2 regions of the Exiguobacterium sp. FD-YE-25-4 genome follow, and region 1 is predicted to be linked to the other one. Evidence: predicted binding sites of a transcription regulator. Region 1 holds the regulator's gene; the other holds the start of a gene.
The links. Region 1 encodes Rex, which represses fermentation and respiration genes when NADH is low (regulators of the CRP and FNR family bind a similar motif). Its sites were predicted from a motif close to TTGTGAAATATTTCACAA; they were not measured.
Positions count from the first base shown of each region.

Region 2: AC13H5_RS09250 (L-lactate dehydrogenase) is a predicted target of Rex. The motif match lies at 1,521-1,538, and genes of this name have one in related genera.

Region 1 is NZ_CM168041.1:382,862-386,322, reverse strand. It holds gene tatC (twin-arginine translocase subunit TatC) at 1-784, opposite strand, end outside; gene AC13H5_RS02040 (twin-arginine translocase TatA/TatE family subunit) at 788-1,006, opposite strand; gene AC13H5_RS02035 (redox-sensing transcriptional repressor Rex) at 1,006-1,662, opposite strand; gene AC13H5_RS02030 (ABC-F family ATP-binding cassette domain-containing protein) at 1,812-3,461, shown strand, end outside.
Region 2 is NZ_CM168041.1:1,776,623-1,780,083, forward strand. It holds gene AC13H5_RS09245 (rhomboid family intramembrane serine protease) at 1-293, opposite strand, end outside; gene AC13H5_RS09250 (L-lactate dehydrogenase) at 446-1,402, opposite strand; gene AC13H5_RS09255 (DUF92 domain-containing protein) at 1,572-2,342, opposite strand; gene AC13H5_RS09260 (5-formyltetrahydrofolate cyclo-ligase) at 2,321-2,875, opposite strand; gene rpmG (50S ribosomal protein L33) at 2,931-3,095, opposite strand; gene AC13H5_RS09270 (1,4-alpha-glucan branching protein domain-containing protein) at 3,180-3,461, opposite strand, start outside.

The sequences.
Region 1 (3,461 bases):
TCTCATTCATTTGTTTCATCAAATCGACTTGTTCTTTCACCATCGCCTCTTTCTCACGACGGAGCACGCCCCGGTACGTGATGCGGGAAATCGATAAACTGATCTCATACAAGAAGAAGAGCGGCAGCGACACCATGAGGTGCGACGTCAAATCCGGCGGCGTGATGAAGGCCGCGACAACGAACAAGGCGAAGTAGGCGTACTTCCGAATCGATGACAGGAAGTACGGCGTCACGACACCGATGCGCGTCAAGAACATCGTCACGACCGGTAACTGGAATAACAGTCCGAATGGGATGGTCAGTTGCAGCAAGAACGTGAAGTAGTTCGACGCCCCGATGATTTGCGTCAGACCAAGGTCTTGCCCGAGGTCCGTCGAGATATCGAGGACGAGCGGGAACAACCAATAGTAGGCAAACGCCAAACCGACGAGGAACAAGATAAAGATGATCGGAATATAAGCGAGCGTCGCTTTCCGTTCGTTCGGATGCAGACCAGGTGCGACAAACGCCCACAGTTGATACAGTAGAAACGGACCAGCCGCGACGAGCCCGATGACGAGCGCCAAGTTCAAGTAAATCATGAGCGGGTCCGCGACCCCAAAGGCGTTCAATTCAAGGCCTCGTTCGACGAGGTCGGCCTGGAGATAGGCGAGCACATATTTGACACTCGGCAAAGCAATCAAAAAGAAGGCAAAGACGACAAATGCCGACAGCATCAGTCGTCTCCGCAGCTCTGTCAAGTGGTCGGACAGTGCCCGTTCTTGATCAGGTTGATGGCTCATCGCTTACTGCTCTTTCTTCTCAATTTCTTTCTTGTCTTTCTCGTCATGCTCGTTCATCATGCCACTCGTGGCGTTTTTGAACTCACGGAGCGTCTGTCCGGCGGCACGGCCGAACTCAGGCAATTTCTTCGGCCCGAAGATGATGAGCGCGATAATCGCGATGACAAACAGACTTGCTCCGCCTGGAATACCGACGACGAGTGACGATAATAGTAATTCCATTATTGATGGACCCCCTCAGCAGATGGATAGTGTTGCATAAAGTAAATGAGCGACTGGAGTTCGATCGACAAGTCGATATGATGGACGCGGACCGTATCCGGCACAGTAAGCCTGGCCGGTGTAAAGTTCAAGATGCCTTTGATGCCGAAGCGGACCAAGTCATCCGCGACAGGCTGTGCATAGGCAGACGGCACCGTCAAAATCGCGACGTCAATCTTGTTTTGCTTCATAATCTGTTCCATCTCATCGACGTGATGAATCGGGACACCGGACATCGTCGTGCCGACTTTTGTCTCGTCTGCGTCGAACCCGACGACGATATGTGTGTTATTGTTTTTAAGGAAGTTATAGTTGACGAAAGCTGTCCCGAGATGACCAACCCCGACCAAGGCGACGTTCGTAATCTCGTCCTGATTCAGTGTCTTACGGAAAAAGTCTAACAGATACTGTACGTTATAGCCATATCCCTTTTTACCGAGCGCACCGAAGTACGAGAAATCGCGACGGATCGTGGCCGAATCGACCTTGACCGCCTCACTCAGTTCAGCAGAAGAGACACGCTGTTTTCCTGATGAATGCAGGCTTTGGATAAACCGATAGTATAGTGGCAACCGTTTGGCTGTCGCTTGCGGAATCTTTGGTTCGTTTTGACTCAACGGAAAGAGCCTCCTTTTTACGACGCGTTTCAAACGAATCTAATTTCATACACCTTGATTGTAAACGAATTCACATAACCACTCAACGAATATACCTGAAAAGACTAAAAAATACAGTATACTAAATAGAGAGAAAGGGGTTTTTTCACTTGATCCTACTGCAAGTCAATAACTTATCGAAATCATTCGGCGTCGAGCCGATTTTAGAGAACGTCAAACTCGAAATCCAAGAAGGCGAACGCGTCGCCCTCGTCGGCCGGAATGGCGCCGGCAAGTCGACACTGCTCAAAGTCATCGCCGGGGAATATAACTATGACTCAGGCGACATCATGAAGCCAAAAGATGTGACAATCGGCTATCTCGCCCAAGATTCAGGACTTGAATCGAACGAGACGATTTGGAACGAGATGCTCACCGTCTTCACCGATTTAATTGAACAGGAAAAAACGCTCCGTCGCATGGAACAAGACATGGGATCTGAGCGCATCTTGAACGACCCGGCCGCCTATGAGCGCCTGCTGTCGTCTTATGATGAAGAACAGCATACGTTCAAAGACCGCGGCGGCTATCAATACGAGGCGACGATACGCTCCGTCCTTCACGGGATGCGTTTCTATCCGGACGACTTCGAGCGCCGCATCGATACGCTCTCCGGCGGACAACGGACCCGCCTCGCCCTCGCGAAGATGCTCCTTCAAAGTCCAGACCTGCTCATCTTGGATGAGCCGACGAACCATTTGGACATCGAGACGCTCGGCTGGCTCGAGAAGTATTTGAGCGGTTATAAAGGCGCCGTCCTCATCGTCTCCCACGACCGTTATTTCCTCGACCGGGTCGTCTCGGTCGTCTATGAGCTGTCTCGCCACCGGAGCCGTCGCTTCGTCGGCAACTACACGAAGTACCTTGAACAGAAGGCCGCGATCTATGAGCAAGAGAAGAAGCAGTTCGAGTCCCAGCAAGAAGAAATCGCCAAGATGCAGGACTTCATCCAGCGTAACATCGCCCGGGCGACGACGACGAAGCGGGCCCAGAGCGTCCGCAAACGTCTCGAGAAAGTCGACCGGATGGAAGCGCCGGACGGTGACGAGCGCAGTGCCGTCCTCTCGTTCGCAATCAAACGCCAAAGCGGGAACGACGTGTTGAGCGGCAGCGACCTCGCCATCGGTTATGAGGAACCGATCGCCCAGCATCTCCGCTTCCAACTGCAGCGCGGTGAATCGGTCGCTCTCGTCGGTCCGAACGGGGTCGGTAAGTCGACGCTTTTGAAAGTGTTGACGAAACAACAGCCGGCGCTCACCGGTGACATCCGCTACGGTACCGGCGTCGAGATCGGCTATTACGATCAGGAGCAACAGAACTTGTCGGACGCCAACCGCGTCATCGACGAGATTTGGAACGACTGGCCGCTCATGCGCGAACAAGAAGTCCGCAGCCTGCTCGGTCAGTTCCTGTTCAGCGGTGACGACGTGATGAAGCGCGTCCATGAACTGTCGGGTGGAGAGCGGGCCCGCTTGACGCTCGCGAAACTGAAGCTCGAACAGCCGAACTTGCTCATCTTGGATGAGCCGACGAACCACTTGGACCTCGACTCGAAGATGATCCTCGAGAACGCCCTCGTCGACTACCCGGGCACGATCTTGTTCGTGTCGCACGACCGCTACTTCATCGACCGGCTCGCGACGCGCGTCTTGGAGATCACACCGAACGGCATCGACGAATACCTCGGCGATTACTCGTATTACGTCGAGAAGAAAGAAGAACTCGAAGAACTGGCCCGACTCGCTCGTGAAGAGACGAAA
Region 2 (3,461 bases), 1.4 Mb from region 1:
GGGAACGTGAGGGACGATAGGCGCTCCTCATCGACAAGCGGATCGCCGTAAATGTGGACGTGTAACTTCTCACGACCGATGCGGGCCAATCGAAACGAGTTCATGACCGCCTCGACGTCCATGCCGACATGGTTCGCCCAGGCTTTGTCCGTCCGTATGTAGAGGTGATAGACGTCCCCCGCTTTCGTGTCGAACAATAAAAGTGCCCGCGACGGCTCTAAGATGCCCTCGATGCGCCCTCCCGATTCGACCGCACGATATACGTCTTCCCAAAAACAAGCTGGCTCTGACATCGATGGTCACCTCCTTCTATACTTTTATTTTAAAGGAAATTATAGCTGGCGACAAAAGAGAGCCTCTATGCAACGTGTCGAGAAGAGCGGATGACAAAAAAAACCGTAGCGGCGTTAGCCGGCTACGGTGATGAGCGAAGGATTGCTCGGTTTTATAAGACAGGTTGCATCGTTTTCAAGAGCACTTCTGCCGAATGATGCATCTTTTGTTTTTCTTCTTCTGATAACTCGATTTCCACGACTTGACGGACACCTTGACGGTTGATGATCGCTGGTACCCCGATGTGGATGTCGTTCAAACCGTACTCACCGTCCAAGTGCGCGCCGACCGTCAATAACGTGTTCTCGTTGCGAAGCACGGCTTTGACAAGACGAAGGAGACCAAGACCGATGGCGTAGTACGTCGCCCCTTTACGTTCGATGATATGGTAGGCTGCGTCACGAACGTTGACGTAGATATCTTCGAGGTCTTCCCATGTGTACTCGTCATTCTCTTCAAGCAACTGTTCGACCGATTTTCCGTAAATACGGGCGTTGCTCCATGCCGCGAACTCTGTGTCGCCATGCTCGCCCATAATGTAAGCGTGGCAGTTACGTGGATCGACGTTGAAGTAATCACCGAGCATGTAGCGAAGACGTGACGTATCGAGTACCGTTCCTGAACCGAACACCCGATGCTTCGGTAATCCTGAATATTTCCAAGCCAAGTGGGTCATGATGTCGACCGGGTTTGAGGCGATGATGATGATGCCATCAAAACCAGATGCCATGATGTCCCCAATCATCGACTTCATGATTTTGGCGTTCTTTTCGACGAGGTCGAGACGTGTTTCACCTGGTTTTTGCGGTGCGCCGGCAGTGATGACGACGATATCTGCTGCACCACAGTCTGTGTAGTCTCCTGCCCAGACGCGCATCGGTGAAGAGGCGAACGAGACACCGTGATTCAAGTCCATTGCTTCCCCTTCAGCTTTCGATTTGTTGATATCGATGATCACAAGTTCCTCACAGAGACTAGCTGTCGTCAATTGGTAAGCAAAGCTGGCACCGACCGCTCCGGCCCCGACGAGCGCGACGCGTGTTACTTTAGCATGATTTAATGTTTCCATATTGATTCTCCACCCTTCGAACAATCTGTTTCATGTTTTTGTTTTGTCTGTTACATAAAGATTGTAACATCATTCACAAACACTCACTACAAGGGAAACCGTTTTCAGTTTGGCAATATTGTGACAATATTCACATTCATTTGAAACATCTTCACTGACTGTACTACCCTCATCGCAGCAAGAGGAAACTAATCGCCGCCGCCGAGGCGATCGCCAAAAAGTTGACAGCGTCATTGCCGAGAAAGCGCCAGCCTGAAACGTAAGTCGTCGGCTCGTGATGATGGACTTTCTTCTCGGTCAGCTTACCGCATACACGACAACGAAACTTGCGTTGAACCGTCGCCCCAAGGAGAGTGTCGACAACGCTTCCGGTCAACCCGAGAGCAATCAACAAGCCGGCGAACCGTAAGCTGATATCGATAAATGGCAACGAAGCGACGATAATGACCGTTGCCCCCGCGACCGACATGAACGTCCCGAACGGAGACACCCCGCCACTCGTTCCCGGTTCCACTTCGCGGAACGTCAAAATGGAGCGCGGTTTTTGTTTGGCGAGCACCCCGAACTCGGAGCCCCATGTGTCGCTCGTCGCCGCCGCAATCGAAGCGATGTACGCGAATAACCAGGCATCGTTCGGTGTAAGCAACATACCGAGCGCCGTCGCCATCCCGATACCACCGTTGGCGAGCACTTGAACGAAGTCACGAGGTCCCGATTTTTCAACGATTTCATCGACAGGCTCTTTGTCGCGGGAACGGTATTTCGAGGCGAGCGATGACGTCGAAAAGAAGACACCGAGCAAATAGAGCCCGAACCAACCAAATCCGTACCCAATGACTGTACCCGTCACGACCGTCAAGACAGCCCCAGAACGGGTCAGTGAGCGCAGACGATAGCCGGCGAAGGCTACCAGACAAGTTACGAGAAAGATGGCGAGCATAGAATCGTTTCCCTTTCCGTCACGATAAATTCGACAGGAATGTCGTGTGGCTCGACCGGGATGTCATCGAGCAGTTGGACGTCATAGGCCAACGAGATGGTGACACCTTCATACGTCGCTAAAAAACGGTCGTAATACCCCCCACCCCAGCCGATCCGATACCCGGATCGGTCAAAGACACGTCCCGGCACGATACAGACGTCAATCGTCCGCGTCGTCGCGACCGTCGTCGGCTCTAAAATACCCATGACGCCCGGCTCAAGGTCTTCGAACGAATGAATTTCATGGAACGTAAGTCCCTGTTTTGTAACTTTCGGCACGAACACCGATTTTCCTGCCTGCCAAGCTAAGCGAATGAGTGGCAACGTATCAATCTCTAAATCGAGGGCGAGCGTGACGGCCACCGTATCCGCCTCTCGCCACGCCTTCAGTTCGGTCAATGTATGTATGATGACGCGGTCCCGGTCCGGTCGGTCGTCGAGTTCACGGATTTGACGATGTACATTTTGCCGGAGTAGTTTCTTTTCAATCACTTCAATTCCCCCTTGTTCAAAAAAAAGGCCGCCACATGAGTGACGGCCAGTCTCATTATTTCACTTCGCGGTAAAGCGTGTGACGACGGAGACGTGGGTTGTATTTGCGCAATTCGAGGCGCTCTGGGTTGTTACGTTTGTTTTTCTTCGTGATGTACGTGCGATCGCCTGTTTCTGTGCAAGCTAGTGTGATTTTAACGCGCATTTCTTTCACTCCCATCTTACTGATGTTGTATCAAGTGCTTTTGCTTTACAGTCTAAGCATACTCAATTATCCTACCAAGTTTTATTTGAAAAAGCAAGGTTATTTCGTGTTCTTTTTCAAACGTTTCTGCCCGTATGGCGAAGCATCGAGCGGCAGGCAGGTTTTTACGTTATCGCCAATCGGATAGCGCATTCCGACTTCCTCGGTCGACAGTTGTTCGCAAATAAAGACCGTATCGGCTTCAGCGAGGATGCTGCTCTCGATTCGATGGATTGCGTCGAACAGTCCGCCGTGTCCATGCGGATTGCGAGTCGTTTCAAATGACAACATAGTTGAGTATAACGGAACTTGTAGTGCTTTCGCAAGTGAACGTGCCGCTGT